3 regions of the Streptomyces lothianensis genome follow, and region 2 is predicted to be linked to each of the others. Evidence: riboswitches for the same ligand, from Rfam matches in the RefSeq annotation. Region 2 holds a riboswitch; each other region holds the start of a gene.

Region 1 (9,800 bases), on a different contig from region 2:
CGGACAAGGGCGGCCCGATCTTCTCGCCGGCCGTCGACAAGCGGCTCTCCCTGAAGGGCGATGCCAACGGCTACGACGTCGAGGACCCCAAGATCGCCGCGGCCGCGAGCGCCGAGCTGAGGGACGGCGACCCGGACGCCTCGTACGTCTACTTCGGCGAGATCGACATCGCGGGCCACCGCCACGGGGCGGCCAGCAGCCAGTACCTGGACGCCGTCGCCCGCAGTGACCGCCACATCGGCACCCTCCTCGACGCCGTGACCTCACGCCCGAGCTACGCCAGGGAGAACTGGAAGATCCTCGTCACCACCGACCACGGGCACACCGACGCGGGCGGGCACGGCGGATCGAGCAGCAAGGAGCGCGGCACCTTCGTCATCGCCGAGGGCAGCGGGATACCCGCGGGTTCCATCCGCCATGACGTACGGCTCGTCGACGTGGCCGCCACCGCGCTCAAGCAGGTCGGCGTCCCCACGGCCGGGCTCGACGGGGTGCCGCTGGACGCCCCCGACAACGACGACTTCGACCTCGTCCGGCCGCAGCTGCGGACGCGGACCGACGAGACGGGCATCCCGTCCGACGTGCGCGGCTATACGCACACCCCGCCCGAGGGCTGGTCCGTGGACAACTCCAGGATGGGCGGCGGCGGAGTCACCGAATGGCGGGGCTGGGCCTTCGCCACCGACACGTTCTGGTCACGGACCCACCGCGACCAGTGGCGTGAGCTGAACGTGCGCAGCCGTGACGTCTTCGCGGTCGCGGACTCCGACGAGTGGGCCGACCGGCCGTACACCGGCAGCTTCGACTCGACGCTGCGCAGCCCCAAGTGGCCGGTCACCGGCGGCACTTCGCGCTCGCTGCGCTTCCGGACCCACTACCGGCACGAGGCAGGCCAGACGGCCCAGGTCCTCGTCTCGTACGACGGCGGCGCCCCGCAGCTCGTGAAGAGCTTCACCGCCGACACCGTGGCCCAGTGGCAGAACATCAGGCTTGACGTGCCCTCGGGCGCGAGTGACGTCCGGGTGAGCTTCCGCTATGCGGGCACGAACAACTGGTACTGGACCGTCGACAACGTGTGGATCGCCTGAAGCGATGACCGCGAACGGGTCCGAGCAACCCGGACCCGTTCGCCCCGGACCCGTTCGCCTCGGACCCGTTCGCCTCGGACCCGTTGGCCTCAGACCCGGTCGACCAGATCGGCGATCGAGTCCACGACCTCCGTCGGCCGGAACGGGTACTGCCTGAGGTCGTCCTTGCCGGTCAGACCCGTCAGTACGAGGAACGTGTCCATGCCGGCCTCGAGACCCGCCAGGATGTCGGTGTCCATCCGGTCGCCGATCATCGCCGAGGTCTCGGAGTGCGCGCCGATGACATTCAGACCGGTCCGCATCATCAGCGGGTTCGGCTTGCCGACGAAGTACGGCTCCTTGCCCGTGGCCTTGGTGATCAGCGCGGCGACCGAGCCGGTGGCCGGGAGCGGGCCCGCGGCCGAGGGGCCGGTGTTGTCCGGGTTGGTGCAGATGAAACGGGCGCCGTCGTTGATCAGCCGGATCGCCTTGGTCAGGGCCTCGAAGGAGTAGGTCCTGGTCTCGCCGAGGATGACGAAGTCGGGCTCGGCGTCGGTGAGGACGTACCCGGTGTCGTGCAGGGCCGTCGTCAGACCCGCCTCGCCGATGACGTACGCCGTGCCGCAGGGTGCCTGGCTGTCCAGGAACTTCGCGGTGGCGAGCGCGGAGGTCCAGATGTTCTCGACCGGCACCTCGAGCCCGATCCGGTTCAGCCGCGCGTGCAGATCACGCGCGGTGTAGATCGAGTTGTTGGTGAGGACGAGGAAGGGCTTGCCCGAATCGCGCAGTTTCCTGATGAACGCATCGGCTCCGGGAACCGGAATGCCCTCGTGCATCAGCACACCGTCCATGTCGGTGAGCCACGATTCGATGGTCCTGCGCTCTGCCATGGGTTCGTGCTCCAACCGAGGAATTCGCGGCGCGGACAAGGCCTGGCCGCTTGACGCTGTGAGGGGCCTTTCGCGCACACATCCTATTCGCGGGGCCGGGATCGCGGCCGGGGTGACCACATGGCGGTCGTACGGCGGAGCAGCGGCCGGGTCACCCGAACGGCCCACACCCGCATGCAGGCGGAAATCCCGGGCGCCACGCTCGGTGCAGGAGGTCCACCATGCCCTCAGCCCGGCTCCGGCTCACGTTCTGCACCACGCTCGCCGCCCTCTGCCTCGCCACACCCGCCGCCCTCGCCGCCGACGGCACCGTCAAGGTCAGTCCGGCCGATGCCACCCCGGGTGCGCAGGTCGAGCTGAGTGTCACAGGGTGCGACGGCACCACCGGGGCCGCCAAGTCGCCGGTGTTCGTCGCCGACGGATCGCTCACCGGGCGCGACGGCGAGGGGTATGCGCTCAGCGGCGAGGCAATGATCAAATCGGATGCGCAGCCGGGTTCGTACGACCTGGCCGTCACATGTGACGGCCAGGACGGCAAGGTCAAGGGCAGCGTCACCGTCGTCGCCCAGGCACCGCCGAGCCCCACCGCCCCGGTCCGCGCGGGTGGCGGCGGTACGGCACAGCTCGCCGTCGAGGGGGCCGCGGCGGGCAGCGGGCCGGGCTGGCGGCATGCGCTGATCGGCCTGCTCCTGACGGCTGCCGCGGGACTCGCGGTCGCGGGGCGCCTGGTGCGCAGGCGACGGGGCGGCGCATAGCGCCATGGGGCGCGAGAGTTCCGCCGGGGGCGAGGGTATTGCAGGGCGCGGGCGCGGACGGCTGTTCACCGGGATCGCCTGGGCCGTGCTGCTCGTGGGGCTGTGGCTGTGGGGCCGCGAACTCACCGACGTCGCCGACGGCCCGCCCGGGGGACGGGATTCCGCGGGCCGCCCGCTCGCGGGCGTCCGGCTGCCGCCCGCGATCAAGCCGCTGGACGCCGCCGCGCGTCCCCAGCGGGTGGACATCCCCGCCATAGGGGTGCAGGCCCCGGTGATCCGGCGCGGGCTCGACGGTGAGGGCGCGATCGCACCGCCGCCGTACGAGCAGGCCGGTGTCGTCGGCTGGTACGGGGACGGGGTGCAGCCCGGCGCGAAGGGCACGGCGTTGTTTGTCGGGCATGTCGACACCGCGAGCCGGCCCGCCGTCTTCTACAACCTCAGCACGCTCGCGCCGGGCGAGAAGATCACGGTGGCGCGCTCGGACGGCATGCTCGCCGAGTTCACGGTCGAGGAGGTCGCCGTGTACGACCGCTCCGGCTTCGACGCGGACAAGGCGTACGGGGCACGGGACGACGAGCGCGCGGAGCTGCGGCTCATCACCTGCGGCGGGACGTTCGACCGCAGGGACAAGACGTACTCGGCGAACGTGGTCGTCTCGGCCTTTCTGACCGGCAAGGGTCCCTGAGGGCGGCCCCGGTTCCGCCCGACGACGCGTGGAAACCGGCACGCGAAAGGGGCCCTGTCCGCGAGGAACAGGGCCCCTTCCACACGTACCGACGTACCGACGTACCGGCGTACCGGGCGTACGGACATGCGGCTGTACGGCGATCAGCTCGCCGCGACCGCTCCCGAAGGCGCCGTTGCGGGGGCGTGGCGGCCGAGCGCACGCAGGCCGAGTGCGCCGAAGACCACCCCGAAGACCGCCCAGAGCAGGGCGTGCGAGGCGAGCGAGAGGACCCGGAAGTCCCACAGGAGTGTGGCCGACACCGGGACCTCGTCCGGATTGCCGGGCAGCGCGAACAGGACCGCGAGGATCGCGATCGCCGTGCCCGCCGCCGCGACCTGCCGTACCGGCAGACTGCGGTGCGCCAGGCGTACGTACACCTGCCAGACGAGCAGCATGCCGAGCACACCGATGGTGACGGCGGCCAGCCACAGGCCCTGGCGGTCGGTGACCGTGCCCGAGTCGCCGACGCCGGGCGGGTTGGCCGGGTAGCGCAGTGCCGGGAGCAGCGAGACCGCGAGGAAGGCGCCGCCCGCGAGCAGCAGGGCGCGCGGCCAGGGTGCGGCGTCCGGGCTGCGGCGGTGGATGAGGGCGTAGGCGATGGCACAGAGGACGCCGAGCGCCAGGCCGAGGACCAGCGAGGTGACCACGAGGCCGAAGTGCTGGGTGCCGCGGGTGAACAGTTCCTCGTGGTGCTGCACGGCGGCGGCGCCCGCCTCGGCGTGACTGTGGGCCCCCGCCTCGGCGTGCTCGTCGGTGCGGGCTTCCTCAAGCCGTATCGCGCGGTCCATCAGGGGCTCGGCGAGCAGCAGGGAGAAGAGGCCGGCGGCAAGACCGGCTGCTCCTCCTGCCGTCAGACCGCGTCCGAGCAGGGGGAGTACAGGAGTCGACATGGTGGTGCGCGCCCCGATCAGTGGCAGGGGGCGCCGAAGAGGTGCCGTCCGTCGTGGGCGAACTCGTGCAGGTAGTCGCCGGTGGCGGCGATCAGCGTGCCGTTGTCGAAGAACACCGCGTACAGGGCGATGATCGCCACGATCGCGGCGGCGGAGGCGATCATCCAGTCACGGGTGCTGGTGGTCGCGTCCTGGGCGGTTGTCGTGCTCGGGTGCTGTGCCGAGTGCAGGGACATCCGGGTGGGTCTCCTTCCGGGGTTTCCACGCCCCTTGGCAGGAGGACGACGGGTCAGTTCCTGACTCCCGCGTACAGGTGCTCGGCGCTGAGCTCGTACGTGGTCACAGTGGCGGGACCGTCCCGGGTTCGCACCGGGTTCCTGGCAACCGTCGCCTCGATGTATGGACTTGTCGTCCGGAGAGTCCCAACTCGGGGGCGGTGCTGTCAACAGTGCCTCTGCACTCACCCTTGCCGGTGGCGTCCGACCCGGCCCCCGTGGCACCCAGCTCCCGTGGCACCCGGCCCCCGTACCACCCAGCTCCCGTGGCACCCAGCTCCCGTGGCACCCGGCCCTCGTGGACCTGCCCCTGTGGACCTGCCCCTGTGGACCTGCCCCTGTGGCACCTGGCCCGGCCGGTGGCCCGCTCCCCCCGGAGCCTCCGGCCGGGCCGGTCCTCGACCGTGCGCGCTCGGGCTGCGGGAGAAACCCGGCGCCGGCACGGGAGGTCGACAGGGCCTGTCCGGGGACGGGTCCTGGGCCAGTCGGTGCGGGGCTGGGGCCGGTGTCACTCACTGTAGAGCGGATGGCCCACCTCGCCCAGAGTCGGTTTGTGGCCAGACTGACCGGAATGCAGGGCACCCGGTCCGGTGAGCGGGCTCCGGGCGCCTTCGTCGGCTTCTCGCACCTGTGTCAGGATTGCGTTTCCGACCGTGCACCCAAGGGGGAGTGGATGTACAGCAGTTCCGCGGCCGTCCGGGGGGCGGTGAAGACGGGTGCGGCACTCGTGGGGGCGATGCTGCTCCTGACCGGCTGCTCGGACAGCGAGGAACCCGGCAGGCCCGAGGCCGGCGCCACCCAGCAGCCCAAGGCCAAGGACCCGTACTGGGTCAACCCCGGCTCCAACGCGGCCGAGCAGCTCCGTACGTACGAGAGCGACGGCAAGGACGCGGACGCCGCACTGATAAAGAAGATCGCCGAGCAGCCGACCGGCGAGTGGATCGTCCCGGAGCAGGCCGAGGAGCAGGCACGCGACTTCACCGAGGCCGCCGAGGCCGCGGACCGCGAGGCGGTCCTGGTGCTCTACAACATCCCGCACCGCGACTGCGGCCAGTTCTCCAAGGGCGGCGCGTCCGACGGCGATGCCTACCGCGCCTTCATCGACGAGGTCGCCGAAGGCATCGGGGACCGCCAGGCCACGGTCATCCTGGAGCCGGACGCCGTGCTCCACCTGGTGGACGGCTGCACCCCGCAGGAGTTCCACGAGGAGCGCTACGCCCTGCTCAGCGGCGCCATCGACACGCTGCACACGCTGAAGAACACCAAGGTCTACCTCGACGGCGGCAACCCGGGCGCGGGCAGCCCGGACTCCTTCTGGGACCCGCTGAAGCGGGCCGGCATCGACAAGGCCGACGGCTTCGCGGTGAACGTGTCGAACTTCTACCCGACCGAGGAGTCCATCGCCTACGGCAAGGAGCTCTCGGAGAAGGTCGGCAACAAGCCCTTCGTCATCGACACGAGCCGCAACGGCAACGGCACGTACCAGGCCGACGAGCCGGACCTGTGGTGCAACCCGCCGGGCCGCGCGCTCGGCGAGATCCCCTCGGTGCAGACGGCCGACGAGCGCGTGGACGCCTACCTGTGGATCAAGCGACCCGGCGAGTCGGACGGCGAGTGCAGGGGCGGCCCGAAGGCCGGTGAGTGGTGGCCCGAGTACGCACTGGAGCTGGCCAGAAACGCGAAGTAGGGCACGCGAAGTAGGGCACGCGTAGTAGGACACGTGATGGAGGGCGCCCCCTGAGCCAGGGGGCGCCCTCCATCACGTACAGCCCGGTCGGGTACGGCCGGTTACTCGGGAATCTCCACCCAGCGGGCCTCGCTCGGCACCCCCTGGTCATCGGTGACGAACAGCATGTACCAGCCGGGCGTCACCAGGTTGTCGTTCTCGGGCACCGTCACCGTGACGGTGCCGTCGCCCTTCTCCACGTCGAGGGCGATCGAACGCTGGTCGATGTCCGTGACGTGCGTGGAGGCGCTCGGCCGGATCAGCCGCGCGTTCTCGACCGAGGCGGCGTCCTCCGTCTCGTACGTGCCCGACTCGCCGTGCGCGATCGACTCGGGACCGCCGCTCAGCGTCGGCCGATCGCCGCCCTGGTAGAGGTACGGCGGGGTGTAGATCTCCAGGCGCTGCTCGAACGTGCCCGGCTTGGTGTTGGCCGCGTCGCCGTACAGCGAGTCCGAGCCGAAGAACACCACGCGGCCGTCGGGGAGCAGGAGCGAGCCCGAGTGGTAGTTGCGGCCCACCAGCGGGTCGGCGACGCGGCGCATATCGCCGGTCTTCGCGTCGTACATCCGCGCTTCGTGGATGTTGGAGTCGGAGCGGCCGCGGTAGTCCTCGGAGCCGCCGGAGATCAGCACGGTGTCGTCGGGCAGGACCGAGGCCTGCGGGTAGCGGGTGCCCTTGTCGAAGCTGGGCCCGTCCTCGAACCGCGGCTTGTCCTCCTTGAGGTCGATGATCCGGGTCTTCTCGCTGGACTTCTGCGATTCACCGACCCCGCCACCGCCGACGACCATGAACTTCTCGTCCTGCGCGGGCGGCAACCAGACCGTGCCCGCGGTCTCCATCAGCGTGGGGTCGGAGAGCCCCTGCACGGTGGTGAACCTGTCGTTGTCGAAGTCCCAGATGCCGGGCTTGCGGCCCACGTCGGCGGGTCCGTACCCGGCGTTGGCGCCCGAGTAGAACAGCTTGCCGTTGGGCAGCAGGAAGACCGCCGGGTACGTCGGGAACTGCTTCTCCTGCTTGACGTACGTCCACTTCTTGGTCTTCGGGTCGTAGACCTCGTTGCGGTCGCCGGGAACGATCTGGCCGATGTCGTCGAGGCCCGAGAGCGCGAGGATCCGGCCGTCGTCGAGCGTGGTCAGCGTGGGGTACCAGCGCGCCTCGTTCATCGGGTCGACCTTGATGTACTTCTCGGCGACCGGGTCGAACTCGTAGGCGTCGTCGATGCCCTGGAAGTCCTTCTTGTCCAGGGCGAGCTTCTGCGCGATGCCGTACGTGTTGCGCGCGTCGTCGCCCTTGAGGCCCTCGACCTCGTAGTTGTCCTCGGCGCCGGTCTCGTACTGCTTGCCGCTCTTGGCCGCCTCGACGTAGACGCGCTCGATGCCCGCCTTGTTGCCGGTGAACTTCCCGGTGTCCTTGTCGAAGGTCTTCTCCGCGCGCTCGACGACGATCGACTCGGTGAGGACGAAGGTCTTGCCGTTCTCCTTGCCCGTGAGCTTGGTGCCCTTGGGCAGGGTGATCGGCTTGTCCGGGTTCTCGTTGTGGACGATCATCAGGCCGCCGGCCTTGGTGACATCGCCCTTGAGCTTCTCGTACGACTTCGTCCCGCCCGCGACGAGCAGCTTGCCGTCGGGCAGCTGGGTGTGCCCCATGCAGAACAGGTCGGCGGGTGTGGGGATCTTCTTGAAGGTGTTCTTCACCGGGTCCCACAGGACGGTGTCGAACTTGCCCGCGTCGAAGTTCTTCTGGTTGTTGCCGGAGCCCGCGACCAGCAGCACCTTGCCGGTGTGCAGGAGCGCCGCGTGGATCGAGTTGAGCTTGAACTCCTCGGGCGGCTCGACGATCTCCCAGCGGCCGTTGTCGGCCTTGTACTCCGGCTGGTTGATCTTGTACTCGTGGTACTGGTCCGAGGCGAAACGCCACAGAGCCGGGCCGTTCATCCCGGCGAGCGCGAGCACCACCGCCGCGCCGATGGCTATCCGGCGGGCGCGGCGACGGGTGTGCTTCACCGGCGTGGTGCCGACGGTCATTTCTTACGTCCCCCAAGGGCGATCTGCATGGTCTGGTCGGGGCTGCCGTGATCGGCGGACTGCTGCCCGGGCTCCCGCCCCGGCCGGCCGGTCTGCTGCCCGGCGGCGGCCCAGTGGGGCCGCGAGCGGTCATGGGCGGGCGGCGCCTGCGGCCCCACCGCGGAGGGCGGCTGCGGTGCGCCCCCCGGCGCACCGCCCTGCGAGCCGCCCGGCGCACCACCGGGCTGCGTGCCGCCCGCGGGGGCCTGGGACGCGGGCTTCTTCGCGTCCTGCCGGATCTGCCAGCGCCATACGAACAGGGGCGTTGCGGTGATCAGCATGGCGATCGTGGCCCAGGTGATCATCGCCGGGTGGGCGTTGCCGTAATAGAAGCCGGCGCCCATCGAGGCGGCGAAGATCGCGATGAAGTACCAGTGGTAGCGGAACGTGCCGAACCAGCGGTCGGGCGAGGCCGAATCGCCCTTCGGGGTGACCACGAACTTGGACTTGCGGCGCAGCGCCGAGTCGAACAGCGCCTTCGCGTACAGCGGCGCGGACAGCGCCGACATCACCATGCCGGCCACACCGCCGGAGCCCTCCGGCTCGTGCGGGGAGACGTTGTGGCGGCGGTTCCAGATGTACAGGCCGATCTGCAGCGCCGAGGCGTTGCCGTAGAGCATCAGCCAGATCGTGGGGTCGATGTTGACACCCGAGGCGCCCAGGCCCAGGAACAGCGCGCAGCTGAGCGCCGCGAGGATCCAGTTCATGGCCGACATCGGATAGAAGATGATCATCATCGTGTAGTTGAAGAGCTTGCCCGGCGGGAGCGAGTACCAGCCCTTCCAGTACTGCTTGAGGATCGTCTCGTACGTACCGCGCGACCAGCGCATCTGCTGTGTGAAGAAGTCAGTCCAGGCGCTCGGGCCCTCACCGACGGCAAGGACGTCCGGCGTGTAGACCGAGCGCCACTTCTTACCCGTCTTCGGGTTGCGGTGGCGGTGGATCTCGAAGCCGGTCGCCATGTCCTCGGTGATCGAGTCGTACAGACCGCCGATCTGCTTGAGCGCGCTGATCCGTACGGCGTTCGAGGTGCCGACGAACATCGGCGCGCCGTAGCGGTTGCCCGCGCGCTGGATCAGGGCGTGGAAGAGGAACTGCTGCGACTCGGCGGCCTTCGTGACGAACGAGTCGTAGTTGCCGTAGACCTGCGGGCCGATGACGAAGCCGACGTCCGGGTCGCGGAAGAAGCCGAGCATCCGCTCCAGGTAGTTCGGCATCGGGATGTGGTCGGTGTCGACGGAGGCGAAGAAGTCGTAGTCGTCGCCGTGCGCGTCCAGCCAGGCGTTGTAGTTGCCGTGCTTCGTCTTGGCGCGGTGCGGGCCCTTCGGCTGGTTCCACTTCGCCACGCCCTTGCGGGAGAAGTGGTGCACGCCCAGGCGCGCGCAGACCTCCTTGACCTCCGGGTCG
Region 2 (9,800 bases):
GCGGCTGCGGGATCTCGCGGGGCTCGGGGACTGAGCACCTGACGCGCCCTCCCCCGTACCACGACGGCTTGTGCCGCGGGTGCGTCTTCCTGCCGCCGAACGGGTAGAGGCGTTGGCGGGGATGGCTGTTCCCGAAGTGACCGTCCGGGTGCAGCGGCTGCGTCCGGAGAGCGGACGCAGGCGGTGGGGAGGACGCGATGAGCGAAGGACCCGAAGGGGACCGGGCGGCGGCGCCCGGTCCCGGCAGCGAGGGCGGGACGCGGAGGCTGCCCGTACTGGAGAAGGCCGCGGAGCCTGAGGCGCGAGAGGCCGCTGCGGCCGGAGCGCGACAGGCCGCTGCGGCCGTAGCGCGTGAGGCCGGGGCGGCCGTGGTGCCGCTCACCGAGGAGCCGGGCACGCTCGACCAGTCGGCGTCCGCCGCACGCTACGGCCGGTTGCGCTCCCCCGCCCGGGACGGGGACGGCGGCCGCCTCTGGTCGGTGCGCCGGATCCCCGCGGGCGTGCTCGCGCTGCTGCTCGCGGCGGGCGCCGGGCTGCTGCTCTACGACCTCGCGTCGGTGCGGGCCGGGCGGACCGCGATGACCTGGCGCAGGGAACTGGCCGAGCAGCTCGCCAGGCGGCCGCTCGACGACGGCTGGGTGCTCGCCGCCGCCTGGCTCGCGGTGCTGCTCGGCGCCGGTCTGCTCGTGTGCGCGGCCGCCCCCGGCCACCGCTCCGCCCTGCCGATGCGCGACGACAGCGGCGAGGTGCGTGCCTGGCTCGACACCGGGGCGGCCGCCCTCGTGCTGCGTGAGCGTGCGCTGGGGGTCGAGGGCGTCCGGTCGGTACGGGTCCGGGTGCGCCGGTCGAAGGTCGACGTGCGAGCCGTTGCGCCCCTGCACGCACTCGACGACGTACGTGCCGATCTCGATGCCGCGCTCGGTGCCGGCCTCGGGTCGCTCGGCCTGGTGGCGGGTCCCGCCCTGTCCGTGACGGTGGCGCGACCGGGCCGGTCCTGGCGGCCGGGGCCGTTCGCGAAGGGGGCGTGAGCGATGCTGCGGATCGTCAACCGCGTGCTGCTCGGTCTCGTCGGGCTGACGCTGCTGGTCGTCGGTGGCGGTGCGCTGGTCGCCGGTCTCGGCGGGCCGATGCCTTCGTGGTGGTTCCACGAGGCCCGGGGCGACGTACTGCTCACCGCATCGGCGCGCGAGCGGTTTCGCGCGGACACCTGGTGGTGGCCCGCGGTGTTCGGTGCGCTCGGGGTGCTGTTCGGGCTCATGGTGTGGTCGCTCGTGGCCCAGATCCGGCGCAACCGGCTCCGGGAGGTGCTCGTGGAGAGCGGTGAAGGGGAGGGTGCGCTGCTGCGGGCGCGGGCCCTCGCCGGCGTACTGGCCGGTGCGGCCGAGGACCTGGAGGGGGTGCGGCGGGCCGATGTGCTGCTCGTCGGGCGGCGCAACGCGCCGCAGGCCCGCGTCCAGCTCGCTCTCGAAGCCCGGGCGAATCCCCGCGCGAGCCTGCACGCACTGACCCACGACGCCCTTGCGACGGCACGGGACTCGGCCGGGCTCCAACGGCTGCCGGCTCAGGTGCGGATGCGGGCGCAGACACGGGGGCGAACGAAGGTTTCGGGACGGGCGGGGGCGTCGGGGCGGGCGACGGCACGCGTGTGGGCGAGGGTGTCGGGACGGGCGAGGGTGTCGGGACGGGCGACGGCACGCCTGCGGGCGAAGGCCCGGATGCGGGCCGTCCGTACGGGATCCCGAGCAGTCGACTGAGGCAACAGGCGTGACAAGGGCCACGTGCGCCCCATGTCGCAGGGCGGTTCCACCGGGCGCCCGGGCACCGCCCGCGAGGTTCCGGAACGCCCTTTGCTCCAGCGCTCCCAAGGGTTCTTCCGCCGCAGGAGACGCCCAGATCAGCGGGGGTCCGGCGTATCCGTGTGATGACTCTCCGTCGGGTATGCCTTGCATCCCCCGTCAGTTCACTTTCCGTTCACCCGACGACCCTACGTTCATGAAGGCTTCGGCAATCTGTCGTGGTCTGAGCAACCGTCCGCAACCTGAAACGGATCGTCGAATATGGCATCTGATGCCACGCTGCTGCTTGCGATAGTGATCGCCGTAGCTCTCGTGTTCGATTTCACGAACGGTTTCCACGACACCGCCAACGCGATGGCGACGACCATCTCGACCGGCGCCATGAAGCCCAAGGCCGCGGTCGCCATGTCCGCCGTCCTGAATCTCGTCGGAGCCTTCCTCTCCGTCGAGGTCGCCAAGACGATCTCCAAAGGCCTCGTGAACGAGGAGGGGATCCAACCCGAAGTGATCCTCGCGGCGCTCGTCGGCGCCATCCTGTGGAATCTCCTCACCTGGCTGGTCGGCCTGCCCTCCAGCTCCTCGCACGCCCTCATGGGCGGCCTGCTCGGCGCCACCATCGCCTCGATCGGCTTCAGCGGGGTCAACGGCGGCGTCGTCGTCACCAAGGTGCTCCTCCCCGCGATCGCCGCGCCCATCGTGGCCGGTCTCGCCGCGATGTACGCCTCCAAGCTGACGTACCGGCTCGGCAGGAACGTCGACGAGAAGACCTCGGCCAAGGGCTACCGCGCCGGCCAGATCGCCTCCGCGGGCCTCGTCTCGCTGGCCCACGGCACCAACGACGCCCAGAAGACGATGGGCATCATCACCCTGGCCCTGGTCACCGGCGGCGCCCTCGCGCCCGGCTCCAACCCGCCGGTCTGGGTGATCGTCTCCGCCGGCCTGGCGATCGCGCTCGGCACCTACCTGGGCGGCTGGCGCATCATCCGCACCATGGGCAAGGGCCTCACCGACCTGCAGCCGCAGCAGGGCTTCAGCGCCCAGACCTCGGCCGCCACGGTCATCCTCGCCTCCTCCAACCTGGGCTTCTCGCTCTCCACCACGCACGTCTGCTCGGGTGCCGTGATGGGCGCGGGTCTCGGCCGCAAGGGCGGCGTCGTGCGCTGGTCCACCGCGACCCGGATGTTCGTCGCCTGGGGCCTGACCCTGCCGGCCGCCGGTCTGGTCGCCGCGGGCGCCGAGTTCGTGGCCCGCCAGGGCGACTGGGGTGTCGCGGTCGTCGCGAGCTTCCTCGTGGCCTCCTGCCTCGCCATCTGGCTGCTCTCGCGCCGCCAGGTGGTCGACCACACCAACGTCAACGACGTGGACGAGGCCACCGAGCCCGCCACCACCGAGTCGGGCGTCGTGACCACCGCGATCGCCGCGGTGACCCCGCCGCCGACCGTCGCCGCGGAGGCCGCGGAGGCCGCCGCCGAGAACTCCATGGCCGCCGGGGCCGGCAGCACCGTCGCCTCCGGCTCCCCCACGACCGACACCTCCGTCGGCTCCCCCGCCGACGACGATGTGCCCGCATCCCAGGCGGCCGTCCCGGCCCCGAAGCCCGCTGCCGAATCCTCGCAGCCGGCCGGCGCGAGCGTCTGAACCGGCTCGCCCGACAGTTAAGGAATCAGCAGCATGAACATCGACTGGGCAGCTCTGGGCTCCGTCTTCGGCGTCAGCCTCGTGGCCACGGTGGCGCTCGTGGGCCTGTTCACCCTGGGCATCCTCGGCCTCTCCAAGCAGGAGGCGGCCTCCGCACAGGGCGGCTCGGCAGCCCTGGCCCGCGCGGGCGCATACGCCTGCTTCGCACTGTGCGTCGCGGCAATCTCGTACGGAATCTTCCTGATCGTCGCCTGAGGCGGTACCGGGTCTCGCCCGCGGCAGCTCACCGCGCCGCCCGAGGCCGCACCGTCGCGCCCCTTGTCCCGCCCGTTCCGGGCCGGTCAGGGGGCGCTCGCGTGTGCGCCGGTGTGTGTCTGCGCACACTCCTTAGCCGCAGGTCAACGCCGAGTTGACGGGTGTTCTCGGTGCGTGGTGGACTGCCGGAGCCATTACGGCAGCAGCAGAGGAAGCCGGTGTGAATCCGGCGCGGTCCCGCCACTGTGACCGGGGAGTCGTTCCCGGGAGCCAGGAACTCTCGCCGCCGTTTCCTTCGAACCAGGGCGCGGACACCCTGAGTGAGGACATGACGCGATGCCCGGCTGCTCTGTTCCGCCGCTTCGACCGACTGCCGCGGGAAGCACACCGAACGCTTCCCGCCCGAGGATTCTTCGAGGCGTGACGGCGGCCTGATCCGTGGGTGCCGATCGCACATTCGCGTACGGCGCCGTGGCCGGCCTGCTCGGCGATCTGCTCCTCGGCGATCCGCGCCGTGGGCATCCGGTCGCCGCGTTCGGGCGCGCCGCGAGCTCCGTCGAGCGTGTCCTGTGGCGTGACCACAAGGCCGCGGGTGTCCTGCACACCGCCGTCTGCGCCGGTGGTGCGGCCGCCCTCGGCGTGCTCGCCTCCGCCGCCGCACGCCGCTCCCCCACCGCCCCCGCGGCTTCCGTCGCGCTGACCGCCACCGCCACCTGGGCGGTCGTGGGCGGCACTTCACTGGAACGTGAAGCGCGGGCCGTGGCCGCCGCGCTGGACGCCGGTGATGTGGCGGCCGCCAGGGAGCGGCTGCCACATCTGTGCGGCCGTGACCCGCAGGCGCTCGACGAGGCGGCGATCGCACGCGCCGTCGTCGAGTCCGTCGCCGAGAACACCTCCGATGCCGTGGTGGGTGCGCTGGTGTGGGGAGCGGTGGCCGGGGTGCCGGGGCTGCTCGGCTTCCGTGCCGTGAACACGCTCGACGCGATGGTCGGCCACAGATCGCCCCGCTACCGCAACTACGGCTGGGCCTCCGCGCGCCTGGACGACGTGGCGGGCTGGCCCGGCGCCCGGCTCACCGCCGTACTCGCCGTGCTCGCGGGCGGCGATCCACGCGGTGCGCTGCGGGCCTGGCGGCAGGACGCGGGGGCACATCCGAGCCCCAACGCAGGCCCGGTGGAGGCCTCTTTCGCGGGCGCGCTCGGCGTACGACTGGGGGGTGTTCTCTCGTACGGGGGTCGAGTGGAGCACCGTCCGGTGCTGAACGACGCCGGGCGCGCCGTCCAGGTGGCGGATGTCGAACGGGCCGTGCGGCTGGCACGCCGGGTCGACTGGCTGGCGTTCGCCGTGTGTGCGGTGGGCAGTGTGACGGCGGGCCGTGTCAGGGGCCGGGTGCTCGCGCGTACGGCGCGGCACCTGCGTCCGGTGCGACACCTGCGTACAGGAAGAAGAGGACGGTCATGAGCGGTGGGTTGCTGGTCGCGGGGACCACGTCGGATGCCGGCAAGAGCGTGGTCACCGCGGGGATCTGCCGCTGGCTGGTGCGGCAGGGGGTGTCGGTCGCGCCGTTCAAGGCGCAGAACATGTCCCTCAACTCCTTTGTGACGCGCGAAGGCGCGGAGATCGGCCGGGCGCAGGCAATGCAGGCACAGGCCGCGCGCGTGGAGCCGACCGCGCTGATGAACCCGGTGCTCCTCAAGCCCGGCAGCGACCGCTCCAGCCAGGTGGTCCTGATGGGCAGGCCGGTGGGCGAGATGAGCGCGCGCGGCTACCACGGGGGGCGGCAGGAGGCTCTGCTCGGGACCGTCACGGACTGCCTCGAGCAGCTGCGGAGTTCGTACGACGCGGTGATCTGCGAAGGCGCGGGCAGCCCGGCGGAGATCAACCTGCGGCGCACGGACATCGTCAACATGGGGATCGCGCGGGCCGCGCGCTTTCCCGTGGTGGTGGTCGGCGACATCGACCGCGGCGGTGTCTTCGCCTCCTTCTTCGGTACGACGGCGCTGCTCGCCAAGGAGGACCAGGAGCTGGTCGCCGGGTATCTGGTGAACAAGTTCCGCGGGGATGTCTCGCTCCTTCAGCCGGGGCTCGACATGCTCAAGGCTCTCACCGGGCGGGCGACTTACGGCGTCCTGCCGTTCGCGCACGGGCTCGGCATCGACGAGGAGGACGGTCTGCGGGTCTCGCTGCGCGGTGCCGTCAGGGAGTCTCAGGTGGCGCCGCCGGTCGGCGAGGAGCTGCTGCGGATCGCGGTGTGCGCGATCCCGCTGATGTCCAACTTCACCGATGTGGACGCGCTCGCGGCGGAGCCAGGCGTGGTCGTGCGGTTCGTGGACCGGCCCGAGGAGATCGACGATGCGGATCTCGTCGTGATCCCGGGAACTCGCGGGACGGTCGCCGCGTTGGATTGGTTGAGACGGCGGGGATTTGAGCGGGCGCTGAAGCGCAGGGCAGCCGAGGGGCGCCCGATTCTGGGGATCTGTGGCGGGTTCCAGATCCTCGGTGAGCATATTGAGGACGAGATCGAGTCCCGCGCGGGAGCGGTGGACGGACTGGGCTTGCTGCCCGTCCGGGTCCGCTTCCGGCGCGAGAAGACGCTGACGCGTCCGGTGGGCAGGGCACTGGGCGAAAACGTCGAAGGCTACGAGATTCATCACGGGGTCGCCGAAGTGCTCGGCGGTGATGCGTTCATCTCTGATGACATTGGACAGAGTTTGGACGGTTGCCGGGCCGGTGCCGTGTGGGGGACGCACTGGCACGGGTCGCTGGAGAGCGATGCGTTCCGGCGGGCGTTCCTGCGCGCGGTCGCGGCGGATGCCGGCCGGCGCTTCGTGCCGGCCGACGACACGAGCTTCGGTGTGCTGCGCGAGGAGCAGTTGGACCGGCTCGGCGACCTCATCGAGGAGCACGCGGACACCTCCGCGCTGCTCAGGCTGATCGAGACCGGTGCGCCGCCCGGTCTTCCTTTCATCGCTCCGGGGGCACCCTCATGACCGTGCTGCTTCTGTCCACCGCCGATACGGACCTTCTGGCGGCGCGTGCGTCCGACGCGCCGTACGTCATCGGCAATCCGACGCGTGTGGACGTGACCGAGGACCTGCCAGGGCTGCTCGACGGCGCGGACATCGCGGTCGTGCGGCTGCTCGGCGGCAAGCGGGCCTGGGAGGACGGGCTCGCGGCGCTGCGCACGGCCGGGATCCCCACCGTGCTGCTCGGCGGGGAGTCCGTGCCGGACGCGGAGCTGATGGCCGAGTCCTCGGTGCCGGCCGGCGTCGTCGCCGAGGCGCTGCGCTACCTCGTCGAGGGAGGCCCCGGCAACCTCGCGGAGCTCGCGCGCTTCCTGTCCGACACGGTGCTGCTGACCGGTGAGGGCTTCGCCGAGCCGCAGAAGATGCCGGAGTTCGGGCTGCACGGCTCGTACCCGCGGCAGGCGGGGCGGCCGACCGTCGGAGTGCTGTTCTACCGGGCACACGAGCTCTCGGGGAACACGGACTTCGTGGACACGCTGTGCGCGGCGATCGAGGCGAAGGGCGCCAACGCGCTGCCGGTGTACTGCGGTTCACTGCGCGGCGCGGATCCTGCGCTGTACGAGCTGATCGGGCAGGCCGACGCGCTGGTCACCACGGTGCTCGCGGCGGGTGGCGCGCATGCGTCGGAGGCCTCGGCGGGCGGGGACGAGGAGGCCTGGGACATCGGTGCGCTCGCCGAGCTGAACATTCCGGTGCTGCAGGGCCTGTGTCTGACCACCTCGCGTGCCGCGTGGGAGGCCTCGGACGCGGCGCTGTCCCCGATGGACGCGGCGATGCAGGTGGCGATCCCGGAGTTCGACGGGCGGCTTGTCACGGTTCCGTTCTCCTTCAAGGAGCAGGGCCCCGACGACGTGCCGGTGTACGCGGCCGATCCGGAGCGGGCGGCAAGGGTCGCCGGGATCGCGGTGCGCCACGCCCGGCTCCGCCACAAGGCCAATGCCGAGAAGAAGCTCGCCCTGGTCTTCACGGCCTACCCGACCAAGCATTCGCGCGTCGGCAATGCGGTCGGCCTGGACACTCCCGCGTCCGCGGTGCGGGTCCTCGACGCTCTGCGGGAGGCCGGGTACGGGGTCGAGGGGTATCCGGCCGAGGGCGATGAGCTGATCCACCGGCTGATCGAGGCCGGCGGGCATGACGTGGAGTGGCTGACCGAGGACCAGCTGGCGGCCGCGCCCGCGCGGGTGCCGCTCGCCGACTACCAGGCGTGGTTCGACGGGCTCGACCCCGAACTGCGCGAGGGGATGGTGGAGGCCTGGGGCGAGCCGCCCGGTTCGCTGTATGTCGACGGGGACGACATCGTCCTCGCCTCCCTGCAGTTCGGGAACGTCGTGGTGATGATCCAGCCGCCGCGCGGCTTCGGGGAGAACCCGATCGCGATCTACCACGACCCGGACATGCCGCCCTCGCACCACTACATGGCGGCCTACCGCTGGCTGGACCGCACCTTCGGCGCCGATGCGATCGTGCACATGGGCAAGCACGGCACGATGGAGTGGCTGCCGGGCAAGGGGCTCGGCCTGAGCGGAAGCTGCGCGCCGGACGCGGTGCTCGGCGAACTGCCGCTGATCTACCCGTTCATCGTCAACGACCCGGGTGAGGGCACCCAGGCCAAGCGCCGCGGGCACGCCACGGTCGTGGACCATCTGGTGCCGCCGATGGCCCGCGCGGACACCTACGGCGATCTGGCGAAGCTGGAGCAGCTGCTCGACGAGTACGCGCTGGTGAGCGATCTCGACCCGGCGAAGGCACCGGCGGTCCGCGCCCAGATCTGGACGCTGGTGAAGGCCGCCGAACTCCACCACGACCTGCATGTCGACGACCAGCCGGACGACGACGCCTTCGACGAGTTCGTCATGCATATCGACGGCTATCTGTGCGAGATCAAGGACGTGCAGATCAGGGACGGACTGCACATCCTCGGGGGCGGTCCGGTCGGTGAGCCGCGGGTCAATCTGGTGCTCGCGGTCCTTCGCGCCTCCCAGGTGTGGGGCGGCACGGCGAACGCGCTGCCGGGCCTGCGGGCCTGTCTGGCCGCGCACTTCGGCCTGGCGGAGCAGGAGCTGCTGGCCGAGCCCGGGGCCGTGGTCAAGGTCGCGGACGGTCTGACGGCGCTCGTGGACGGTCCGGCGAGGACCGGTTCGGATGCGCTGGACCTTCTGGAGCAGCTGTGCAGGCGGCTCGCGGAAGGCATGGAGGAGCGCTCCTGGGCGGCAGCCGAGGCCGCTGTGCTCGTCCGGGAGATCGTCGGCGTCGAGCTGCCGGATGCCGTCGCGGTGCTGCGGTTCGCCTGCGAGGAGGTCGTACCGCGGCTGGCCCGGACCACGGACGAGATCGGGCACATCCTGCGGGCGCTCGACGGCGGCTATGTCCCGGCGGGCCCGTCGGGCTCTCCGACGCGCGGCCTGGTGAACGTGCTGCCGACGGGCCGGAACTTCTACTCGGTCGACCCCAAGGCGATCCCCTCGCGGCTCTCCTGGGACGTGGGCCAGGCGCTCGCCGACTCGCTGATCGCCCGGTACCACGCGGACACCGGCGACTATCCGAAGTCCGTCGGGCTGACCGTGTGGGGCACGTCCGCGATGCGCACCCAGGGCGATGACATCGCGGAGATCCTGGCGCTGCTCGGCTGCCGGCCGGTCTGGGACGACGCCTCGCGCCGCGTGACCGGCTTCGAGGTCGTGCCCCTGGCCGAACTGGGGCGGCCGCGCATCGATGTGACCGTGCGGATCTCCGGCTTCTTCCGCGATGCGTTCCCGCATGTGGTGGGGCTGATCGACGATGCGGTGCGGGCGGTCGCGGAGCTCGACGAGCCCGCGGAGCAGAACTTCGTACGGGCGCACGCCGATGAGGACGAGGCCGAGCACGGCGACCGGCGCCGGGCCACCGCCCGCATCTTCGGCTCCAAGCCGGGTGCGTACGGGGCGGGGCTGCTGCCGCTGATCGACGCGCGCAACTGGCGCTCGGACGCGGATCTCGCCGAGGTGTACGCGGTCTGGGGCGGTTATGCCTACGGCCGCGGGCTCGACGGGCGGGCCGCGCGCGGCGACATGGAGACGGCGTTCCGGCGGATCGCGGTGGCGGCGAA
Region 3 (9,800 bases), on a different contig from region 2:
GGCCTCTTCGCCGGCGCCCTCGCCGACCGCGTCGGCGACAAGGGCGCGGTCCTCGGCATCGAATCCGGCAAACGCGCCGTCGAGGACGCCCGCCACAACCTCGCCTCGTTCGACCGCGTCCGCATCGAACAGGGCAAGGTCGAATCCGTCCTCCCGCGCACGGGCATCACCGAGGTCGACCTCATCGCCCTCGACCCCCCACGCGCGGGCGCGGGCCGCGAAACAGTCCACCACCTCGCCTCCCTCGCCGCCCGCCGCATCGCGTACGTGGCCTGCGACCCGGCAGCGCTGGCCCGCGACATCGGCTACTTCCAGGAATCGGGCTACCGGGTACGGACGCTGCGGGCGTTCGATCTGTTTCCGATGACCCACCACGTGGAGTGCGTGGCGATTTTGGAGCCTGCGGCAAAAGGGCTCTGACCTGCTTCTTCTCTGGATTGCTGAGGATCGCCGGCGGTTCCTCGACCGACTTCCTCGTGCGGTTCTCGTTTCAGCGCCGCGTGCATCGACTCGCCCTCCTCGACGCCACCTCCAGGCGTTACCCGGACAACCTCGCCCGGAAGTACGCATCGGCAGAGCAGAACGCGAGCCTTCTCATCCAGGATGATCGCGCGTACCGAGTGACGTAATTTCAAGGGAGGCAGAGGCACAGGTGAACTCAATTCGCATGCCGCATCCGGGTGAAGAGGATCGCCTGCGCCCTGTCGCCAGGTGAAGGCCCACGTCGGTGACGGCGGCTCGGCACGGCGCAGCGGGGCGTCGGGCTGTGGTCAACCGCTGTGCTTGAAGCCCTTGCCCGTGCGGTCGAGAGGGTCGGCAGGCAGCGAGAGGAAGCGGGCTCGCAGCGCGTCCCATGCGTCGAGCCGGGTGAAGTCGGGAGCGTCGAGGAGTTCCTGGCGGTCGGTGAGGAAGGGGTTGGGCAGCAGGACCGTCATCATCTGCTCGTCGCGGCCGTTGAACAGGCGGACTCCCCAGCTGACGGGAGTGCCGTCGGAGCCGATGCTGCGGTAGAGCTCGGCGCGCGAGCAGCGGCGGATGCGGCCGAGCTCGGGGCCGGAGGCGGTGTGCTCACCGATGCACAGGTGGAAGTGCCAGGCGCCGAAGTCGACGGTGGCGTAGCCGTCGTTCATGGTGATGGCTGTCGGGGCGCCCGGGGCGCCGACCTCCCAGGCGGCGCCTTCGATGATGGGCCCGAAGTGGATGTGCTGCCAGTGGTCGGTGAAGACAGTGGTGATCAGGTCGAGGAGGGTGGCCTCGTCGACCGGAAGGGGCCAGACGTGCTGGGTGCCGCCGCCGGGGGTTTCGACAATGGTCGGCTCGGTGGTGGTCATGAGCTCTTCTCCTTGGCGTTGAGGACGCAGTCGCCGCAGGTGCCGGCGCCCGGCACGCGGTAGTACAGGCAGCAGCTGCGTCGTTGGTAGGCGAGCGACTCGGACGGGGCGGCGCGGTGGGTGCCGGCTGCTGACAGTGGAGGCCGGTCCAGCAGCGCCCGGACGAGGGGTACGACGGGGAGAAGGGTTCGCGGCGCTCCGGCGAGCAGGACGCGGTGGGCTCCGATCAGCGCCGAGGCGGCGTTGCCGCGCAGGGTGTGCGGGGACACGCCGGACGCGCGCCGTACGGCATCGGCCCAGGGGACCAGGTTCTGGACGATGACGGTGTGGTGCAGGGCCGGGTGTGGTTCCTGGTCTACTTCCCGCGGGTCCGGGAGCCAGAGGTCGAGGGGGCCGGAGGCGGGCAGGCGCCACCACAGCTGTTCGGGCGCCATATCAGGGACGCGGCCGGTGAGCGTGGCGCAGGCCAGGGCGATGGACCAGAGCCTGGAGGTGGTGCCCAGGTGCAGGGTGGACGCGGCCACCCTGAGCTGGTCGGTGCCCAGCCGCCCGGAGACGACGCGTACGCATTGCTCCAGCGCCTCCCGGTCCGCGTACAGGTCGGTCATCGGACGGAAGCCGTGCGCTGCGGGGCGGGGACCGGTGGCCACCGCGAAGTAGGGGCCGATCGCGGAGACACGCGCCAGCATGTCGGAGGTGATGGCGGCGGTCACCATGTTCGTACCGCCCGTGTCAGCGCGTGGAAGCCGTGGACGCGGACGACTTGCCCATCCGGTCCGGTGAGGGTGAGCCGGCCTGGTCCGCCCCAGCTCACCTTCCTGTCGGCGGTCGGCTCGGTCGGGGCCGCGAGGGCCAGTCCTTCGCGGGCAAGGGCTCGTTCGAGGAGCGGGAGCACATGGGCCGGCGCATCCACCGCCACGTGGGCGCGGGCGGTGCGCCGCAGGCCGAACGTGCCGGACACCGCGTCGAAGGCGAGGTGATCGGCGTCGAAGGCGGCGGCGACGGCGCCACTGTGGATCAGGTCCTCGGGCGCCCCGGCGTGAACACCGGATTCCCGGTCGACGAGCCAGACCGCGTCGGCCACCCGCAACGCCAGCTCCAGGTCGTGGGTGCTGACCACGACGGTCAGGCCCTTGTCCCGCGCGAGGTCGCGCAACAGAACGGTGAGCGCCACGCGCGAGGGCACGTCGAGAAAGGCGGTGGGTTCATCGAGGAGGACGACCTCGGGCTCCTGGGCGAGGGCGCGGGCGGTCAATACGCGCTGACGTTCGCCGTCGGACAGTTCCGCGACCGGCCGGTCCGCCAGATGTCCCGCGCCCACCGCCTTCAGCGACCACTCCACGGCCGCGTGGTCCGCGTCGGTGAGGCGGCCGGTGAATCCGGTGTGCGGGTGTCGGCCGAGCCCGGCAAGTTCCCGTACGGACAGCAGCCCGGCGTCCACCCGGTCGGTCAGGACGACCGCAAGACGGCGGGCGAGAGCGGCCGGTGACTGGTGCGCCACGTCCGTCCCGCCGAGGCGGATCCGGCCGTCGAGTGGTGGCAGGAGTCCGCACAAGGTGCGCAGCAGCGTGGACTTGCCCGCGCCGTTGGGCCCGAGGAGCACGGTCAGTTCGCCGGCCCGCGCTTCCAGGTCGAGCCCGGACAGCACGGGCCGGCTCGCTCGGCGCCTGCGCGGCGACCGGGTCCGGTGGCCGACGGCGAGCCCCTGGGTGGCGAGACCCCCGGCGTGGTCGCGGTCCTGCCTGCCGGCCGTGCCTGTTGCGGGTTCGGTCATGGTGTCGCTCACGAGGCCACTCCTTGTACGCCACGACGGCTGCGGATCAGGATCGCGATGACGACGGGGGCGCCGAACAGCGAGGTGATGGCGCTCAGCGGCAGCACGGAGTCCGTTCCGGGCGGCTGGCTCAGCAGGGCGCACGCCAGCGCGAGGAACGCCCCGGCGAGCATCGACGCCGGGACGAGCGCCCGGTGGTCCGAGGTCCCCAGCGCCACGCGCGTCAGATGCGGGACAGCCAGGCCGAGGAACGCGACGGGGCCGCAGAACGCGGTCGCCGCACCCGCCAGCAGCGAGGTGCCGACCAGTGTGAGGTTGCGGCTGCGCCGTACGTTCAGGCCCATGGTGCGGGCGTAGTCCTCGCCGAGCAGCAGGGCGTTGAGTCGTTTCGCCGTCAGCAGCGCCGCCAGCAAGCCCGCGCCGATCACGGGCAGCATGACCTGCAGGTCGGGCCAGGTCGTGGCGCTGAAACTGCCCAGGCCCCACATGACGAACTGCTGGGCGCGCTCGGGCCGGGCGTAGACGAGCATCACGCCGACCACCGCGGTGGCCGCCGAGCCGATCATGACGCCGATGACGAGGAGGGTGACGGCCGACTTCACCCACCTGGAGAGGAGCAGGACGAGGGCCAGCACGGCGGCGGCGCCGAGCGAAGCGGCGATGACGACGCCGACGCGGCCCAGGCCGGCCAGGTTTCCGGTGAAGCTGCCGGCGACGCCGCCGGTGCCCACCACGACGGCGGCGACGCCGATGCTGGCGCCAGAGCTCAGCCCGAGGGAGAACGGGTCGGCCAGCGCGTTACGGAACAGCGTCTGCATCTGCACGCCCGCCACCGCGAGGGCGGCCCCGACTGCGGTGGCGGTCAGCGCGCGCGGCAGCCTGACCTCTTCGACGATCACGGTCCAGCGCGGGTCGTCGACGGTGGCGCCGAACAGGATCCGCACCACGTCCGCCACCGGCACCGGATGGGAGCCGGTGGCGATGGTGAGCACGAACAGCACGAAGCTGCCCACCGCGAGAGCGAGGACGACGGCGAGGCGCCGCCGTCCCGGCCGCGCGGCGTGCGGGGCGTCCGGGACGGCGACCGACGTCGGGGTCATGTGCGTCGTCACGCCCTGGGCACCTGCCGGTAGAAGGTGAACGTGTGGTCCTTCGCCCGGTCCGGGTGCATCAGCGCGAAGAGGTCGGCGAGGACGAGGTCAGGGCGCAGCACACCGCGCTCGAAGTAGTCGTTGCCGCCGCCGGGGCCGAGCGCCTTGGTGTTCGTCCAGACCGCACCGTCGGATACGGCCTTCAACTGCCCGTACCGGCTGTCGGCCTTCACCACGTCGGTGGTGGACTTCCACTGCTGGTCGGCGATCCAGACCGGGGTCTGGCCGCCCTTGGCGTACACGGCCTCGAAGTTCAGCTGGAGGTTGCCGGTGCCCGGCTCACCGGCCCATGGGTAGGTGCCCCCCCGCGTCCTTGATCAGTTGGGCGGCGTAGCTGCTGCCGGCGGGCATGTACCAGGTGCCCTGGTACATCGTGCCGGGCAGGACCTCCACGGGCTTGGCCGCCTTGACCGCTTGCGCGCCCTTCTCGGCGACCTTCCGGTAGTCGCCCTCGATGGTGGCGAACACCTCGCCGGCGCGCTGCTCCGCCCCGGTGAGCGCGGCCATCGCCTTGACCCACTCGGCCCGGCCGAGCGGACTGGGCTCCAGCCACTCGGCGTTGGCGACGACGGTGATGCCCGCCTGGCGCAGCTTGGGGTACTGCGGGTCGTCGGTGCCCTGGGTCATCAGGACGTCAGGCTTGGCGCCGATGACGGTCTCGGCGTTGAGGGTGCGGTCCTTGGCGTACTCGGTGATCCTGCCTGCCTTCACCCGCTCGATCACCTCGGCGGAGGAGATGGCCCTGGCGCTCGCGACTCCGGTCAGCACGTCCAGGGTGCCGGTCTCGGTCAGCAGCGGAAGATGGGTGGTGGAGGCCGAGTACAGACTCCTGACGGGAACGGAGACCTGTTGCGCAGACGCCAGCTCACCGGTCAGCTTCGGCTTCGGCGCACCGCACTTGACCAGCACGTAGGACTCGGGCTTGCCCTTGGGGAAGGGCTCCTTGACGGTGAGGACCTGGTAGCTCTTCTCGTACCGGAGGGAGAAGTTCTTGGCGTGCTTCACCGTCGACTTGACCGGGAAGTAGTCCTTGGCCGGGTCGAAGTCCTTGATGCAGCCCTTCCCGGCGACCTCCGTCGTGGCGTCGGTGGGTGGGCCGGAGTTGCCGCCGCACGCGGTGAGTGTGAGGGCTGCGGTCAGAAAGGCTGCGGCGGCCGCCTGACGGCGGCCCGGCATGAGGGACCGTACGGACAAGATGACTCCTGGTGGCGTGCGTGGGCAGCGCGCACCGGCATGGCGGGGCGCGTGGTGCGGCGTACAGGGCGGGGAAGTCCGCCGAGCGAGGGGCCGTCAGAACCGGAAGGAACGGGCCCATGCGTCAAGCCGGGCAGGTCTGCTCCGCAGAGCCACGGGCAGCACGAGGCTGCCACCGCACATACGCAGGCACACGAGTGCCACCGCCTCTCCTGGGGAAATCCGCCCCGTACATCGAGGTGCGACGGCGTGAGTCTCCTGACTTGGGATCACAGCTTCTCCGGCCTTCCCACCCCGGATGGGGCGGTGGCCATGGGTGGAGTCGCTCCCCCTACACAGTGGCGGTACCGTGCCGGAATCTCACCGGCTTCCTCGTTCCGCCGTCGCTTGTCGGACGGAAGCATCGCAGAACCGGCCAGGGCCCGCCAGACCCGCCTCTGTGCGATCAACCACAGCCACAGGCGCAGCCGTCATGGCGAAGAGTGCTCCGCCTTGCTCGGTGCGGTCGGCTGAGGCTCGCCGGGAAGGAAGGCCACCTGGTGCGCGCCCGTGGGCGCAGCGCGAAGAGACAGTCGCGGTAGTAGGCGGCAAGGTTCGGGTCGTGCAGGGCCGCCAGGGCCGTCGCCGGCAGCTGCCGCAAGGTGCCTGGGGCCTCCAACTGGTGGCGAATGTCCAGGTGGTTGGTCGGTTCGTTGGTCGGTTCGTTGGTCGGTTCGTCAAGGACAGGCAGGGCGATCGGCAACCGGGCGACGGCGGTCCGAGGCCACGACGAACGACCGGACTTCGATGCACGGGAGACCAGGCCGTCGGGCCGCGCGCTGAGGCCCGGTGCGGGTGCCCGACTGCCTCGACAACGTGGCCGTCGTAGAGCCCTCCGGCGTCGGGCGAGAGGCTGGTGGCCCGCTGCTCCGGCCCGGCCCGGTCGTCGACGCCGCCGCGTCGGAGGACCCGTGGCTCCACAGGCCGGCGCGGCACGCGCCCGACGTCGCGGAGCCGGAGCCGGCCTTTCGGGCGCGGCGGCAGGTCTCGTCGTGCCGGCCCGTCCGTCTTCTACGGGACCGGCGCGGCGCATCCGGTGCGTGCCGCGGTGGTCGTTCCTCTCTCACCGCGCCGGACCGTCGGACTGCCGCTGGACGGAAGCGATGTGACGTGCTGTCAGGTAGTGGCCGCGTCGGCGTCGCTCCTGTTTGCCCTCGCGATGACGTTGAGTTAGGTTAGCCTTGCCTTTGTTAGGCACACCTAACTTCAGTGAGTGGGGGTCTGCGCGTGTTTGCCGGAAGCGGGGAGAACGTATGCCCGGTCGCGCTGGTCACCGGGGCGGCCCGGGGAATCGGTGCCGCCGTGGTCGACGGGCTGGTCCGCGAGGGCGCCGTCGTCGCCGCCGTCGACGTCGACGCGGACGGCCTGGCCGAACTCGCGCAGCGCTCGGACGGACGGGTCGTCCCCTTCACCGCCGACGTGTCGGACCCCGCCGCGGTCGCCGCTGTGGTCGCCGCGGCCGAGAAGGACATCGGTCCGATCGACACCGGTGTGTCGGTGGCCGGCATCCTGCGGCCCGGGCCGCTGTGCGAGACCACCGAGAAGGACTGGGCGGACACCCTCGCCGTCAACACCACGGGCGTCTTCCTCATCCTGCGTGAACTGGCCCGCCGGATGGTGCCCCGTGGCAGGGGGGCCCTGGTCACTGTCGCCTCCAACGCGGCGGGCATACCGCGCACCGGCATGGGCGCGTACGCCGCCTCCAAGGCCGCGAGCGTCATGCTCACCCGCTGCCTCGGCTTGGAGCTCGCCCGCCACGGCATCCGGTGCAACGTGGTCTCGCCCGGCTCGACCGACACCCCGATGCAGCGCCAGCTGTGGACCGGCGAGGACGACCTCGCGCGGGTGATCGCGGGCACTCCGCAGCAGTTCCGGACGGGTATACCACTCGGCCGCATTGCCGACCCGGCGGACATCGCCGACGCCGTGCTGTTCCTGGTCTCCGACCGGGCGCGGCACATCACCATGCAGAACCTGTTCGTCGACGGCGGCGCGACCCTGCGCGCCTGAGAGAGGAATGCCGACGTGTCCATACCCGCGCTGGTGCGCCCGAGCCCGGTGCACCGGGCGTCCGACCTGCTGGCCGCCTACCTGCCCGGCTCGTTCTACTTCTCCTCGCCCCGGGGGACCCTGCTCGCCGATGGGATCCACGCCAGGATCCGTGCCGACGGCGCGTCGCACGCCGGGGCCGCCGCCGAGGCGCTCCGAGCGGCCGCCGAGGCAGGGGTGCCCGACCCCGTCGTGGCCGGCGCCGTGGGGTTCCGCCGGTCAGCGGAGAGCGGCCTGGTGGTGCCCTCCCTGGTGCGGCGCGCCGACGCCCCCGCAGGTGTACGGGCACCCGGCGCGGAGTCCGGAACCTCGTGGACGGTCACGCCGCGCCCCGAGCCCGCGCGGTACGCCGACAGCGTCCGCCGCGCGCTGGAGCTGATCGGCCGCGGCGAGCTGAGCAAGGTCGTGCTGGCCCGCTCCCTCGAACTGACCGCGGACGCCCCGGTGTGGGTGCCCGCCCTGCTGGCCCGGCTGGTGCGGGCGGACCCCGCCGCGTACGCCTTCGCCGTCGACGTCACCGCGCCCGGCGACCTCGCCACGCGCACTCTGGTCGGGGCCAGTCCCGAACTGCTGGTGTCCCGGCGCGGGGCGACCGTGGTGGCCAACCCGCTGGCGGGCTCGGCCTCCCGGTCGGGCGACGAAGCCCTGGACCGCAAGCGGATCGCCCGGCTGCGCGACTCGGCCAAGGACCTCGGCGAGCACGCCCACACCGCCGCGCAGGTCGCCGAAGTGCTCGGCCGGTTCTGTGTCGACCTGGAGGTGCCGGAGCGGCCGGAGGTCATCGGCACGCCGACGATGTGGCACCTGTCCACCCGGATCACCGCACGGCTCGCGGACCCGGCCGACCCCGCCTGTTCGGCGCTGGGGCTGGCCGAGGCGCTGCACCCGACCCCCGCGGTGGGCGGTGTGCCCGCGGTCGCGGCGCAGGAGACCATCGCGGACCTGGAGCAGGAGGACCGCGGCTACTTCGCGGGCATGGTCGGCTGGACCGGCCTCGACGGTGACGGAGAGTGGGCGGTGACGATCCGCAGCGCCGAGGTGAGCGATCGGACGGTGCGGCTGTCCGCCGGTGCCGGGATCGTCGAGGGTTCCGACCCCCTGGCCGAACTCGCGGAGACCGAAGCCAAGTTCAGCACGCTGCTGCGCGCCCTCGGACTGGAGGGTGCCGTATGACCGCGGACCACGTGCCCTGGCCGGCGCGGACGGCCGCGCGTTACCGGGCCGCCGGCCACTGGCGCGGGCAGACTTTCGGGGCACTGCTGACCTCGTTGGCCGCCGCGTACGGCGGCCGCACCGCCGTCGTGGGCGGGGAGACCCGGTGGAGCTTCGCCGAACTGGACGAGCGGGCCCACCGGATGGCGGCGGGCCTGCTCGGGTCGGGACTCGCGCCCGGTGACCGGGTGGTGCTGCAACTGCCCAACATCCCGGAGTTCCTGCCGGTCGTGTTCGGCATGTGGCGCGCAGGCGTGCTGCCGGTGTTCGCGCTGCCCGCGCACCGGCACAGCGAACTGCGGCACTTCGCCGCGCACAGCGAGGCCGCCGCCATCGTCACCGTCGGCGAGCACGAACGGCACGACCACGCGGCGATGGCCCGCGCCGTCGCGTCCGACGTCGACTCCGTACGACAGGTCATGGTCGTCGGCTCGCGCGAGTTCGCCGACCTTGCCGCGTCGGCGCCGCGAGAACTGCCCGACCCCGACTCCGGAGGCGTGGCCTTCCTGCAGCTGTCCGGGGGGAGTACCGGGCTGTCGAAGCTGATCCCGCGCACACACGACGACTACCTGTACAGCGTCCGCGAGAGTGTCCGGATCTGCGGTCTGCGCCCGGACAGCGTCCACCTGGCCGCGCTGCCGGTGTCCCACAACTTCCCGCTCAGTTCGCCGGGGGTGCTCGGCGCGCTGCACGCGGGCGCGGCCACCGTCATGGCGCCACGGCCCGACGCGGACACCGTGTTCCGGCTGATCGAGGCGGAGCGGGTCACGATCACTGGGGTGGTGCCGCCGCTTGCCGCCGCGTGGGTGCAGGCGGCCGCGCGCACCGACCGCGACCTGTCGTCCCTGGAGGTGCTGCTGGTCGGCGGGGCCAAGTGCGGGCGCGAGCTGGCCGAGCGGATCGGCCCGGCGCTGGGCTGCCGGCTGCAGCAGGTGTTCGGCATGGCGGAGGGCCTGGTGTGCTACACCCGTCTGGACGACCCGGACGAGGCCGTGCTTTCCACGCAGGGTCGGCCGATCTCCCCGGACGACGAGATCCGCGTCGTCGACC

Evidence for each region. A riboswitch is a leader RNA that binds a small molecule or an ion and turns the genes downstream of it on or off. The one in region 2 is predicted to bind cobalamin.
Region 1: another riboswitch for cobalamin. It lies ahead of ACLF6P_RS20270 (CbtB domain-containing protein); the one in region 2 lies ahead of ACLF6P_RS28185 (cobalamin biosynthesis protein).
Region 3: another riboswitch for cobalamin. It lies ahead of ACLF6P_RS08230 (ABC transporter substrate-binding protein); the one in region 2 lies ahead of ACLF6P_RS28185 (cobalamin biosynthesis protein).

Annotation. Positions count from the first base shown of each region.
Region 1 is NZ_JBLMKT010000058.1:1,209-11,008, reverse strand. It holds gene ACLF6P_RS20295 (alkaline phosphatase family protein) at 1-1,088, shown strand, start outside; gene ACLF6P_RS20290 (HAD-IIA family hydrolase) at 1,178-1,957, opposite strand; gene ACLF6P_RS20285 (hypothetical protein) at 2,179-2,712, shown strand; gene ACLF6P_RS20280 (class F sortase) at 2,717-3,397, shown strand; gene ACLF6P_RS20275 (CbtA family protein) at 3,541-4,329, opposite strand; gene ACLF6P_RS20270 (CbtB domain-containing protein) at 4,347-4,565, opposite strand; cobalamin riboswitch at 4,600-4,753, opposite strand; gene ACLF6P_RS20265 (glycoside hydrolase family 6 protein) at 5,278-6,291, shown strand; gene glxA (radical copper oxidase GlxA) at 6,393-8,354, opposite strand; gene ACLF6P_RS20255 (glycosyltransferase family 2 protein) at 8,351-9,800, opposite strand, start outside.
Region 2 is NZ_JBLMKT010000078.1:62,004-71,803, forward strand. It holds gene ACLF6P_RS28160 (enoyl-CoA hydratase/isomerase family protein) at 1-34, shown strand, start outside; gene ACLF6P_RS28165 (DUF6286 domain-containing protein) at 198-1,028, shown strand; gene amaP (alkaline shock response membrane anchor protein AmaP) at 1,032-1,754, shown strand; gene ACLF6P_RS28175 (inorganic phosphate transporter) at 2,058-3,434, shown strand; gene ACLF6P_RS28180 (hypothetical protein) at 3,468-3,689, shown strand; cobalamin riboswitch at 3,851-3,991, shown strand; gene ACLF6P_RS28185 (cobalamin biosynthesis protein) at 4,128-5,150, shown strand; gene ACLF6P_RS28190 (cobyric acid synthase) at 5,147-6,679, shown strand; gene cobN (cobaltochelatase subunit CobN) at 6,676-9,800, shown strand, end outside.
Region 3 is NZ_JBLMKT010000028.1:40,806-50,605, reverse strand. It holds gene ACLF6P_RS08265 (class I SAM-dependent RNA methyltransferase) at 1-420, shown strand, start outside; gene ACLF6P_RS08260 (NUDIX domain-containing protein) at 324-650, opposite strand; gene ACLF6P_RS08255 (DUF7676 family protein) at 771-1,331, opposite strand; gene ACLF6P_RS08250 ((2Fe-2S)-binding protein) at 1,328-2,047, opposite strand; gene ACLF6P_RS08245 (ABC transporter ATP-binding protein) at 2,041-3,117, opposite strand; gene ACLF6P_RS08240 (FecCD family ABC transporter permease) at 3,114-4,217, opposite strand; gene ACLF6P_RS08235 (hypothetical protein) at 4,214-4,498, opposite strand; gene ACLF6P_RS08230 (ABC transporter substrate-binding protein) at 4,536-5,450, opposite strand; cobalamin riboswitch at 5,683-5,870, opposite strand; gene ACLF6P_RS08225 (2,3-dihydro-2,3-dihydroxybenzoate dehydrogenase) at 6,717-7,499, shown strand; gene ACLF6P_RS08220 (isochorismate synthase) at 7,515-8,711, shown strand; gene ACLF6P_RS08215 ((2,3-dihydroxybenzoyl)adenylate synthase) at 8,708-9,800, shown strand, end outside.